2 regions of the Cupriavidus sp. UME77 genome follow, and region 1 is predicted to be linked to the other one. Evidence: predicted binding sites of a transcription regulator. Region 1 holds the regulator's gene; the other holds the start of a gene.
What was found. Region 1 encodes NrdR, which represses ribonucleotide reductase genes. Its sites were predicted from a motif close to CACNANATNTNGTG; they were not measured.
Positions count from the first base shown of each region.

Region 1 (5,942 bases):
GAATGGCCTGCCCAATGTGAACTGGGCCGACACCACCAGCTTCCCGCAGGTCAAGGTCGGCAATGGTGGCTTGCAATATCAATATGTGGTTGAACGCCTGTGCAGTTCGACCCCGGTGACAGATCCGTACGGCCAGTGCACCGCCCGCGCCAAGGCGATCCAGGGGCCAAGCAGCAATCAGATGGGTTCACCTTCACTGCAACTGCCACAGGTGGCTTACCGGGTGACGGTACACGTCACGAGTCCGCGCAGCGGCGAGACATTCGTACAGGCAATCCTCAACAGATAACCGGCCCATGAAACTCTCAACCCTGCTTAAGGTTTGCCTGGCGATTTCCTCTGTGGCGGTGATTTCGGCCTACTCTGCCTCGACCGACATTTCCGTTACGCCGCTCTCCGCCACTTCACAGGCGCCGCCCAACGTCATCTTTGGCATTGACGATTCGGGTTCGATGGACTTCGAGGTCCTGATGAGTACGAGTGACGGTGCATTGTGGTGGGATACGAGCAACAAGAACTTCTACTCGGGCGGCAAGTTCAACTTCAATGATACGGGCTCGTCCGGCAATGGCTGGATGAAGTTTGCCTATCTGTTCCCGAACGGACAGAGCACTAGCAATGATAGCGATTTGCGCCGCTACGCCGATTCGACCTCCGATCACTTCGCGGTGCCGCCGCTGCCGCAGTACAGCTACATGCGCAGTGCGGACTATAACCCGATCTATTACAACCCGAATGTAACCTACGTCGCATGGCCGTCAGCCTATATGGGTGGCGCAATGAAGAGCTTCAGCAACGCAAGCACGGCGGCTACCCGTAGCCATCCGTACTATCCGACGCAAAGTTCGTCGTCGCCATACACGTGGAACATGGCGGGGACTGTTGCCGTGCAAGGCAATCCAGGAGCCAACACGACCTTCCGCATGTTCCCTGGCATGGTGATTCCGTTTGCGTGGGCATCTGCGAACTCACTCACGCAGATTACCTACAAAAAAAATGGCGGCAGTTGGACAACCACGAATATCAGCGGCGATCTCACAATCCCCTCCAACGTCACCTATTGGGATGTTTCGCTTCCTTACCGCCCCGCGACCTATTACGTCAAGGATGCAACCTGTACGGCTAGCACTGCAGGCTGCAATGCAACGCCGGATGGCGCCTTTGTGCGCGAGTGGCAGATCGTTTCGGCCAACAGCGGGAAGTTCCCAGGCGGACGCAGCTATGCGGATGAGCTGCAGAACTTCGCCAACTGGTTTCAGTATTACCGCAAGCGTAAGCTGATGCTGGGCTCGGGGATGGGCCAGGTTTTGACGAACCTGAAGGGAATGTACGGTGCCTATACCAACTTCAATTCGGGGGCGGGCACCAACGTCACCATGTACGACTTTTCCTCGACGGATAACTCGAAGAATGGTTCTGCGTTGCTGGGGGCGATTTATCAGAGCGTAGCGGCCGGCGGTACGCCCACGCTTGAAACGCTCAACTTCATTGGTGGCCAGTTCATGAGAACGGACACCAATGCGCCGGTCAAGTTCGCTTGCCAGCAGAATGCAGGCTTTATCCTGACTGACGGCTATGCCAACAAGTCGACGGTGACGCCGCCGAGCTATTCGGCCAGCAGCAGCTTCATCAATACCGCCCCGTACTCGACAATTCCCAAGCCTTCCCTGGCGGACATTGCGAGCTCTTACTTCGTCAATAATCTGCGCTCCGATCTCACTGCGGGCCTGGTGCCGGTGAATTCGACGGATAGCTCCTGGAATGCCGACAAGAACCCCAACCTGCATATGAATACGTACGCGGTGGCGCTCGGTGCAAAGGGCTATATCTATGGGCAGAACACAGCGCAGGCCAACAGCCCGAACCTGAATCCGCCGACCTGGGTGGCCACATCCCAGAACTACAGCCCTAACGCGCTGGATGATCTCTGGCACGCCACCATCAATGGCCGCGGCCAGATGTTCCGGGCTACCAACGCCGCCGACCTGACATCGTTCTTCCAGCAGGTGCTTCAGAGCCTGTTGTCGAAGTCGGCGTCCAACGCGGCAATTGCAGTGAGTTCGACCAATGGCGGTGGTGCGGCCTTCATGGCCAGCTACAACGGCCAGAACTGGTCTGGCGAGCTGACGGCCGCGCCCATCGACCCAACGACCGGGTTCATCAATGCCGCCGCGCCGCTCTGGAAGGCGCGCGACCAGCTGACTAGCCGCACGCCCGGCAACCGCTGGATCGGGACATACGATAATGGCAAGGGCGCCGCGTTCGCAACGGGCGCGGGAGGGCTGCTGCCGGCGACCGTCAATCTTCTCAATAGCTCTGGCAAGACAGACGGGGCCAGCGTGCTGGCCTACCTGCGTGGAGATCGATCGCTGGAAGGCACCACGTATCGCACGCGCAGTTCGCTACTTGGCGATATCGTGTCGGCTGAGCCGGTCTATGTCGCTGGCGCGACCGCCTATTACTCGGACGCGGGCTATGCCGGGTTCCAGAGCCAGCTCGCTTCTCGCAAGCCCGCGATTTACCAGGGGGCAAACGACGGCATGCTGCATGCGTTCGACGCCAGTTCCGGCGCGGAGCTCTGGGCGTATGTGCCGGGTGCGCTTCTGACGACAAGCGGGAAGATGAATGCGTACACGGTGACGCCCTATACGCATCAATACTACGTCGATGCCACGCCGGCTGTTGGCGATGTCTACATGGCCGGTATCAAGGCATGGAAGACCTTGCTGGTGGGTGGGCTAGGGGCGGGAGGCAGTGGCTACTATGCGCTTGATGTGACCAGTTCGACGGCGCAGAGCGATGCGGACGTGGCCAGTAAAGTGAAATGGGAGTTTCCGAATTCAGCGACCAGCAGCACGGATGCTGCCAACCTGGGCTTGACCTTCGGCAAGCCTATCCTCGCGAAGACGAAGGCCATGGGCTGGGTGGTGCTCGTGCCGTCGGGCTATAACAACAATGTGGTTCGCAATGGAGGAACGCAGGGCGATGGCAAAGGCCGCCTGTTCGTGCTCGATCCTGCTACCGGCAATGTCCTCCAGTCGATCTCGACCGGGGTTGGCGATACCACTACGCCTTCCGGTCTCGCCTATATTTCCGCTTACGCGGCGAATGGATCGACCGACGCGACAATCGACTACGTCTATGGCGGCGACCTGCTGGGGAACGTGTGGCGCTTCGATCTGTCCGGCACCGCTGCAACCTCGTGGAATGTCAGCAAGCTGGCCAGCCTGGCGGATAGTAGTGGCAAGGCGCAGCCGATCAGTTCAGCGCCGGAACTGACTACCTATAACGGCCAACGTATGGTCTTCGTGGGTACGGGCCTTCTGCTCGGGCAATCCGACTTGGGCGTGAGCAACGTGCAATCCATGTACGCTCTGGTTGACAATATGACTGCAGCGCCGCTGATCTCCAACGTGCGAACCACGCTTGTGAAAAGAACTGTGACGCTATCGGGGTCTGTGCGCCATATCAGCAACACGCCTGCTGTGAACTACACCAAGAATCCGGGCTGGTACTTCGATTTGCCAGGATCAGGTGAACGAGTGGTGACCAATCCGGCCGCGATTGCGGGGATTCTGGTTTTCACCACCGACATTCCCTCGGCGGCGACTTGTGGCTCGTCCAGCTATCTGTATGCTGTGGATTTGACTACTGGCGGCGAACTGCCAAGCACGAACTTCACTTCGTCCGGGCTGTCCCCGTGGACGGGCATCGCCCTGTCCAATACCGCGCTGTCATCAAGGCCGTCGCTGGTCGCGTTAAACAATGGCAATCTTGACGCACTGACCCAGCAGTCGAACGCCACTTCGTCCACCTCTCAACTGCCGATCAATTTGCTGAGCAAATCCAAGCGGGTGGCGTGGAAGGAAGTCTACATCCAGAAATGAGATGAGCCTGGCGCCAGGGGATCCCCTGGCCCGCAGCTTAGCGTTTGCTGCTGCTCGCCGCCACTTCGGCGAGTACATCGGAAAATTCCGACACGTCCTCAAAACTCCGATACACCGAAGCAAACCGGATATAAGCAATTTTGTCCAACCGGCGCAGCTCGCGCATGACCAGTTCCCCGACCTGGCTGCTGGGGATTTCCTTCTCGCCGAGGGCGAGCAGTTTTTCTTCGATGCGGGTGATGGAAGCGTCGATGGCTTCGGCCGAGACCGGGCGCTTGCGCAAGGCGAGGCGCATCGAGTCTTTCAGCTTGTCGCGGGTATAGTCCGCGCGGGAGCCGTTTTTCTTGACGATGGCGGGGAAGAACAGCTCGATCCGCTCATAGGTGGTGAAGCGGCGGTCGCAGGATTCACAGCGGCGGCGGCGGCGCACCGTATCGCCTTCTTCCGACATGCGCGTGTCCAGGACCTGGGTGTTGGAGTGAGCGCAAAAAGGGCATTTCATGCCTGACCACCTCGAAGTATGAGCCGGGGCGCGTGCCGCGCAGGCAGCGTTTTGTCATTCTGTGTCGCGCCGGGCTGGGTTGGCAAGGCCTGCCGCAGGCGCGGCGCGCGCCGCGGCTGCCGGCCACCCGCGCGTGGCGGGTGGCGCTGGGCTTTAGCCGTAGACCGGGAAACGCTTGGTCAGGGCTGCCACTTGCTCGCGTACGCGAGCGATATTGGCCAGGTCGTGCGGGTTTTCCAGCACGTCGGCGACGAGGTTGGCCACCAGGCGGGCTTCTTCTTCCTTGAAGCCGCGGGTGGTCATGGCCGGCGAGCCCAGGCGGATGCCCGAGGTGACGAACGGCTTTTCCGGGTCGTTGGGGATGGCGTTCTTATTGACGGTGATGTGCGCTTCGCCCAGGACCTTTTCGGCTTCCTTGCCGGTGATCTGCATGGCGCGCAGGTCGACCAGCATGACGTGGCTTTCGGTGCGGCCGGAGACGATGCGCAGGCCGCGCTCGATCAGGGTTTCGGCCAGCACGCGGGCGTTCTTGACCACTTGTTGCTGGTAGGTCTTGAACTCGGGCGAGAGGGCTTCCTTGAACGCGACTGCCTTGCCGGCGATCACGTGCATCAGGGGGCCGCCCTGGATGCCGGGGAAGATGGCCGAGTTGATGGCCTTCTCATGCTCGGCCTTCATCAGGATCACGCCACCGCGCGGGCCGCGCAGGCTCTTGTGGGTGGTGGTGGTGACGAAGTCGGCGTGCGGCACCGGGTTGGGGTACTCGCCGGCGGCGATCAGGCCGGCGTAGTGGGCCATGTCGACCATGAACAGGGCGCCGATGGACTTGGCCACCTTGGAGATGCGTTCGAAGTCGATGCGCAGGGCGAAGGCCGAGGCGCCGGCGATGATCAGCTTGGGCTTCTTTTCCTGGGCCAGCTTTTCCAGCGCGTCGTAGTCGATGTCTTCGTTTGCGTCCAGGCCGTAGCTGACCACGTTGAACCATTTGCCGCTCATATTGAGCGCCATGCCGTGGGTCAGGTGGCCGCCTTCGGCCAGGCTCATGCCCATGATGGTGTCACCCGGCTTCAGGGCGGCGAAGAACACGCCCTGGTTGGCCTGCGAGCCGGAATTGGGCTGCACGTTGGCGGCTTCGGCACCGAACAGTTGCTTGACGCGGTCGATGGCCAACTGCTCCACGATGTCGACGTACTCGCAGCCACCGTAGTAGCGCTTGCCGGGATAGCCCTCGGCGTACTTGTTGGTCAGTTGCGAGCCTTGCGCGGCCATCACGGCCGGCGAGGTGTAGTTTTCCGAGGCGATCAGCTCGATGTGCTCTTCCTGGCGCTGGTCTTCCTTCTGGATGGCGGCAAAAAGCTCGGGGTCGATCTGGTCGATCGTATAGCGGCTGCGTTCGAACATGGCGAAAACTCGTCTGAAAAAAAGGGAATTCCGAATGGCTTCGGGGTAGGGCGCGCGGGGAAGGCACAGGCGACCGGCGCCGGACGCGTTAGCTATCCGGCGCAGGGCGCACCCTGCTTCCCATTCGCTGCCCAGGCGAGCGGCAGGCGCTT
Region 1 is NZ_LZZU01000090.1:2,018-7,959, reverse strand. Features, by position in the region: gene A9975_RS33775 (hypothetical protein) at 1-289, shown strand, start outside; gene A9975_RS33770 (pilus assembly protein) at 297-3,887, shown strand; gene nrdR (transcriptional regulator NrdR) at 3,925-4,389, opposite strand; gene glyA (serine hydroxymethyltransferase) at 4,543-5,790, opposite strand; ZMP/ZTP riboswitch at 5,913-5,942, opposite strand, start outside.

Region 2 (5,942 bases), on a different contig from region 1:
TGCTGTTCGCGCTGTTCACCGCGGCAGCGTCGGCGCTGGTGGTGATGAGCGCCCCCTTCGCGCAAACCTTGCTGTTGCGCCAGGCCGACACGGGTTTGCTCGGCTCGGGGCTGTACGGGCTGGTCTTCATGATCGCGGCCTCCCTGATGTACCTGCTGGCCAACCGCCAGCTCGCGCAGGAGCGGCTGGCGCTGGCGCGCGAGCAGGAGCTGCGCCTGCAGCAGCTGGTCAACCGCCTGATGGTCAACGACATGCAGGACGGGGTGATGTTGCTGCGTGCCAACGGCGCGGTGGTGGCGGCCAACCCTGCCGCGGTAGTGCTGCTGGGCGTGCAGCCTGCCGAGCGGGGCAAGCCCACGGACACGCCCGCCAACGGGCGCGATGCGCTGTTCGACCTGCGCCAGATTCCCCGCCTGCAGCCGCTGATGGAAATGCTGCGCGACTGGGTGCGCAGCAAGGACGATGCGCCCCGCATCCTGCAATTGCTGCCGCTGCCGTCGCGGCCATCCTCGGGGCGCGGCCCCATCCTCCATACGCGGCTTCGGCTGCGCTTCCTGCTGCCGGGGCTGGCAAGCCTGCGCTCCACCTTCGCGTCCTCGATGTCGGTCTCGCTCACTGCGCAGAGCGGCATGAACACCGGCACCTGGAACGAGCTGTCGCCCGAGGCGGCGGCCCGGCTGCGCCTGGCCATCGCCCAGAGCGAGGCCATGGCCTGGCGCCCGGAGGACGAGGCCTTGCTGCGCAGCGAGATGCGCGACACGGTGCTGGTCCATATCGAAAGCTGGGAGCGCATTGCCGAGCAGGTGCAACAGGAGAAGCTGGCTGCCATGGGGCGCCTGGTGGCCAGCGTGGCTCACCAGATCCGCAATCCGCTGGCGGCCATCAGCCAGGCCAGCGAACTGCTGGCCGAAACCAGCCGCCGGGCCGCGCGCCCGGGCGAGGCGGGGCGCGCGGAGGGCGACGTGGATGCGCGGCTGCTGCGCATCATCCACGACAATGTGCGCCGGCTCGACCAGGTGGTGTCGGACGTGCTGCAGATGTCGCGCCGCCCGCGCACCGAGCGCACCACCGTGGACCTGAACCAGGCGCTGCCGGAGATCGTCGGCCGCTGGCGGCTGGAGATGCGCGCCCGCTCCGCCAGCCACGACCCGGTCGGCGCGCGGCGCGTGCCGCGTCCGGCCGAGATCAACGCCAATGCCATCCGGCTCACGGTGGACGTGGCGCGCCCGGTCATCTTCGATGCCTCCCAGCTGCAACAGGTGCTTGGCAACCTGCTGGACAACGCCTGGCGCTATTGCAGCCGCCTGCCCGGGGCGATCCGCCTGCTGGCCCATGCGCTGGACCAGCACCATGCCGAGCTGATCGTCTGGAACGATGGCGTCGAGGTGTCGCGCGAGCACCAGCGCACCTTGTTCGAGCCCTTCTTTACCAGCAACGCCCAGGGCACCGGCCTCGGGCTGTTCATGGCGCGCGAGCTATGCGGCGCCAACGACGCCCAGGTGCGCTACGGCACCATTTCGATCGACGCGCTGCTGGCGCGGACCGGCATGCTGGCGCCAGCCGCACGCGATACACTGCCGGCCAAGGCCTTTGTCCTGACCTTGCGCATCGAAGCGCCGGACAGCACGGGTGGCTGAGCCGCGCCGGCACGCCCGGCCACCAGATCAGCACCTCGTTCAGTCACCGCCCCGACCCCATTTCGCCATTTCGTCACTTCGCCAGATCGCCAGACGCAGACCATGCCCCTCAAGACGCCAGGCCCCGACCCGATTCTCGTTATCGACGACGAGGCCGACCTGCGAGAACTGCTCGATATCTCGATCCGCCGCATGGGCCACGATGTGGTGCTGGCCGGCTCGCTGGCCGAGGCGCGCCAGCAGCTTGCCGCGCGCCGCTATAGCCTGGTACTGACCGACATGCGGCTGGGCGACGGGCTAGGCATCGATATCGTGCGCCAGCTCTCGAGCGCGCCGGAGCGGGTGCCGGTGGCCGTGATCACCGCCTACGGCAGCGCCGACAATGCCGTGGAGGCGCTCAAGGCGGGCGCCTTCGACTACATCGCCAAGCCGGTCTCGCTGGACCAGCTGCGCAGCCTGATCCTGAATGCGCTGGGGCGCCAGCAGCGTGACGGCGCCGAGGGTGCGCAGGGCGGTGACGGCGGCAGCGGGGCGCAGGAAACCGTGGACCGCGCCGTCAACCTGCTTCCCGGCCATTCTCCGGCCATGCACGAGGTGCGCCGCTCGCTCTCGCGGCTGGCGCGCAGCATGGCGCCGATCGTCATCAGCGGCGAGTCAGGCAGCGGCAAGGAGCGCGCGGCGCGTGCCATCCACGCGGTCAGCGCGCGCGCGGCGCATCCCTTTATCGCGGTCAATTGCGGTGCCATCCCCGAGACCCTGATGGAGTCGGAGTTCTTTGGCCATGTGAAGGGCGCCTTCACCGGGGCCGACGCCGAGCGCGGCGGCTTCTTCCAGGCTGCCAATGGCGGCACGCTGCTGCTCGACGAGGTGGCTGACCTGCCGCTGGCGATGCAGGTCAAGCTGCTGCGCGTGCTGCAGGAGCGGCGCGTGCGCAAGATCGGCGCGAGCCGCGAGGAGAGCGTGGACGTGCGGGTGCTGTGTGCCAGCCACAAGGATCTTTCCGCGATGGTCGCCTCCGGCCAGTTCCGCCAGGACCTGTTCTACCGCCTCAACGTGCTGGCGCTGCGCATGCCCACGCTGCGCGAGCGGCGCGAGGATATCCCGGTGCTGGCCAGCGCCATCCTGGAGCACCTGGCGGTGCGCTATGGCGATCCCCATCCCAAGCGGCTGGCGCCGGCCGCGCTGCAGCGGCTGTCCGACTATCCGTTCCCGGGCAATGTGCGCGAGCTGGAGAACCTGCTCGAGCGCGCCTACGCCTTCGCCGAGGGCAATACCATCGAGGTGGACGACCTGGGCCAGATGGATGCGGGCATGGGCCATTCGGCCATGCCACGCCCGCCCGCGCCGCACGCCTACCTGGCTTCGGCGGCTGTGCCGGCTGGCGCGCCGGCATCGTCCGGCTTGCGGCCCGACACCATGCAGGAGCTTGCCTACGATGCGCGCGCCGAATCCCGGGGCGGGGCGCAGCCCGATCTGTTTGCGCAACCCGCGGCGCCTCGCGCGGCGGAGGTGGCCGCAGACGCTTGCCGTGCCACCTTCCCGATCGATTTGCCCGGCCGGCTCGAAGCGCTCGAGCGCGACCTGATCCTGCAGGCGCTGCAGCAGACCGGCTTTAACCGGACCGCCGCCGCGCCGCTGCTGGGCCTGAGTTTTCGCCAGCTGCGCTACCGCATCCAGCAGCTTGGCATCCGCGAGGGCCGCGACGACCCGGCCGACGGTGCCGCCGAAACCAGCGAAGCGCTGCGCGACGGGCTGCTGGCGGCGGATGGAGATCGCGATGCCTGACCACGACCAAGCCGCCAAGCTTGCGCCGAACTCGCCATTTGTCCCCGACCCGGCTGGCTGGGTGCCCGCGGCGCGCCACGTGCCGTCACCCAATTTCGATGCCCGGCCCGCGCACATGCCGGTGGACCTGGTGGTGATCCACAACATCAGCCTGCCGCCCGGGCAGTTCGGCAGCGGCGATATCGAAGCCTTCTTCCTGAACCGTCTCGACCCATCCCGCCATCCGTTTTTCGAGACGATCTATCAAGTACAGGTGTCGGCGCATTTCCTGGTGACGCGCGGGGGGGAGCTGGTCCAGTTCGTGTCCTGCCTGGACCGCGCCTGGCACGCCGGCCAGTCCGAGTTCTTCGGCCGGCTCCGCTGCAACGACTTTTCCATCGGCATCGAGATCGAAGGCAGCGACGACCAGCCGTTCACGTTGGCCCAATACCACACCGCCGCGGCGCTGGTGCGTGCCCTGTTAGGCACCTATCCGGTACGGGCCGTGGCGGGGCACAGCGATATCGCGCCAGGGCGCAAGACGGATCCGGGACCACATTTTGACTGGACGGGTTTTGCCGCCGCAGCCGGCGTGGCGCCCGCACAACTGCCCTACCGCAAAGAACAGCCCTGAGGCAAGGGCTGCAAGCGAGGTCTAGGGGATAGCCGCGATCTGGGGAAAACCCTGATAAAGTCCGCGCCTATCGAAGAGGTCAGGTCAATCAAAAAAATTTCGCGTCACGGTGCGGTAACGAACCGTCGGGCGGATTCCCTTGCGTCTCTTGGGCTAGCGGGTATGGCGCAGCGCCGCATGCCATGCCGGCACTGGAATTCGCGCCAAAAAGGCGCTTGTCAAGACTGGTGAATCCGCCCCGTTTCACTATACTTAGTCCAGTTTTTCGCATCGACCACTAGATCTAGTGGTGCTTTCGGGGAGCCGGCCTAGGTGTGCAGTTACCGCCGCAGCAATGGCTGCGGTCCGCCGAAGGGCCGGCGCATCACAAGAGTCCCAGCAGAATCCAGCAATCGCAGCGCGCCCTCCCGGGTAAGACCGGCCGGCGTGTCCGAGCCTTTTTGCGCATTTTGCCCGGGACTCTTTGTCACTCATAAAACACGGGTCAGAACAGGAGTTCCTCATGCAGACAGCCCAGAACGAAATCTCCACCGGCGCAACTGGCGCCGGTGCAGCAGCGAACGCGCAGTCGAGCCCCGCTACTGCCGCCGCTGGCAGCTACCAGGACTACAAGATCATCCGACGTAACGGCGCCGTCGTGGCGTTCGAGCCGAGCAAGATCTCGGTCGCGGTGACCAAGGCCTTCCTCGCCGTCAACGGCGGGCAGGGTGCCGCTTCGGCGCGTGTGCGCGAAGTGGTCGAGCAAGTGACCCAGAATGTGGTCCGCGCGCTGTTGCGCAGCCGCCCTAACGGCGGCACCTTCCATATCGAAGACGTGCAGGATCACGTCGAGCTTGCGCTGATGCGCTCGGGCGAGCATGAAGTGGCCCGCGCCTACGTGCTGTACCGCGAGAAGCGCACCCAGGAACGCGCCCAGGCAAACGCCCAGGCGGTGGCCCGCGTGCAGGAAGGCGGCGCCACGTTCAACGTGACCGATGCGGGCGTGGCCCGCGTGCTGGACCTGGGCGCGCTGCATGGCCTGATCGACAACGCCTGCTCGGGCCTTGGCGATGCCGTCAGCGCCGAGCCGATCCTCAAGGAAACGCTGAAGAACCTGTACGACGGCGTGCCGATGACCCAGGTCTACGACTCCGCCATCCTGGCCGCGCGTACCCTGATCGAGAAGGACCCGGCCTACAGCCAGGTCACCGCGCGTATCCTGCTGCACACCATCCGCAAGGAAATCCTGGGCGCCGAAGTGACCCAGACCGAGATGGTGTCGCGCTACGCCGACTACTTCCCCAAGTTCATCGCGCGCGGCATCGAAGCCGAGCTGCTGGACGAGAAGCTGGCCACCTATGACCTGGCCCGCCTGGGCGCGGCACTGGACGCCCAGCGCGACTTCCAGTTCAACTACCTGGGCCTGCAGACCCTGTACGACCGCTACTTCCTGCACATCGACGAGACCCGCATCGAAATGCCGCAGGCATTCTTCATGCGCGTGGCGATGGGCCTGGCGCTGGGCGAGAAGGACCGCGAAGCCCGTGCCATCGAGTTCTACCAGCTGCTGTCGTCGTTCGACTTCATGTCATCCACGCCGACCCTGTTCAACTCGGGCACCCGCCGCTCGCAGCTGTCGTCGTGCTACCTGACCACCGTGTCGGACGACCTGGAAGGCATCTACGAGGCGCTGAAGGAAAACGCGCTGCTGTCGAAGTTCGCAGGCGGCCTGGGCAACGACTGGACCAATGTGCGCGCCCTCGGCTCGCACATCAAGGGCACCAACGGCAAGTCGCAAGGCGTGGTGCCGTTCCTGAAGGTGGTGAACGACACCGCCGTGGCGGTCAATCAAGGTGGCAAGCGCAAGGGCGCGGTCTGCGCCTACCTGGAAACCTGGCACCTGGACATCGAGGAATTCCTCGAGCTGC
Region 2 is NZ_LZZU01000096.1:30,097-36,038, reverse strand. Features, by position in the region: gene A9975_RS36760 (sensor histidine kinase) at 1-1,637, shown strand, start outside; gene A9975_RS36755 (sigma-54 dependent transcriptional regulator) at 1,740-3,422, shown strand; gene ampD (1,6-anhydro-N-acetylmuramyl-L-alanine amidase AmpD) at 3,415-4,035, shown strand; gene A9975_RS36745 (ribonucleoside-diphosphate reductase subunit alpha) at 4,538-5,942, shown strand, end outside.
Region 2: a site for NrdR is predicted at 4,311-4,324, ahead of A9975_RS36745 (ribonucleoside-diphosphate reductase subunit alpha). Genes of this name have one in related genera too.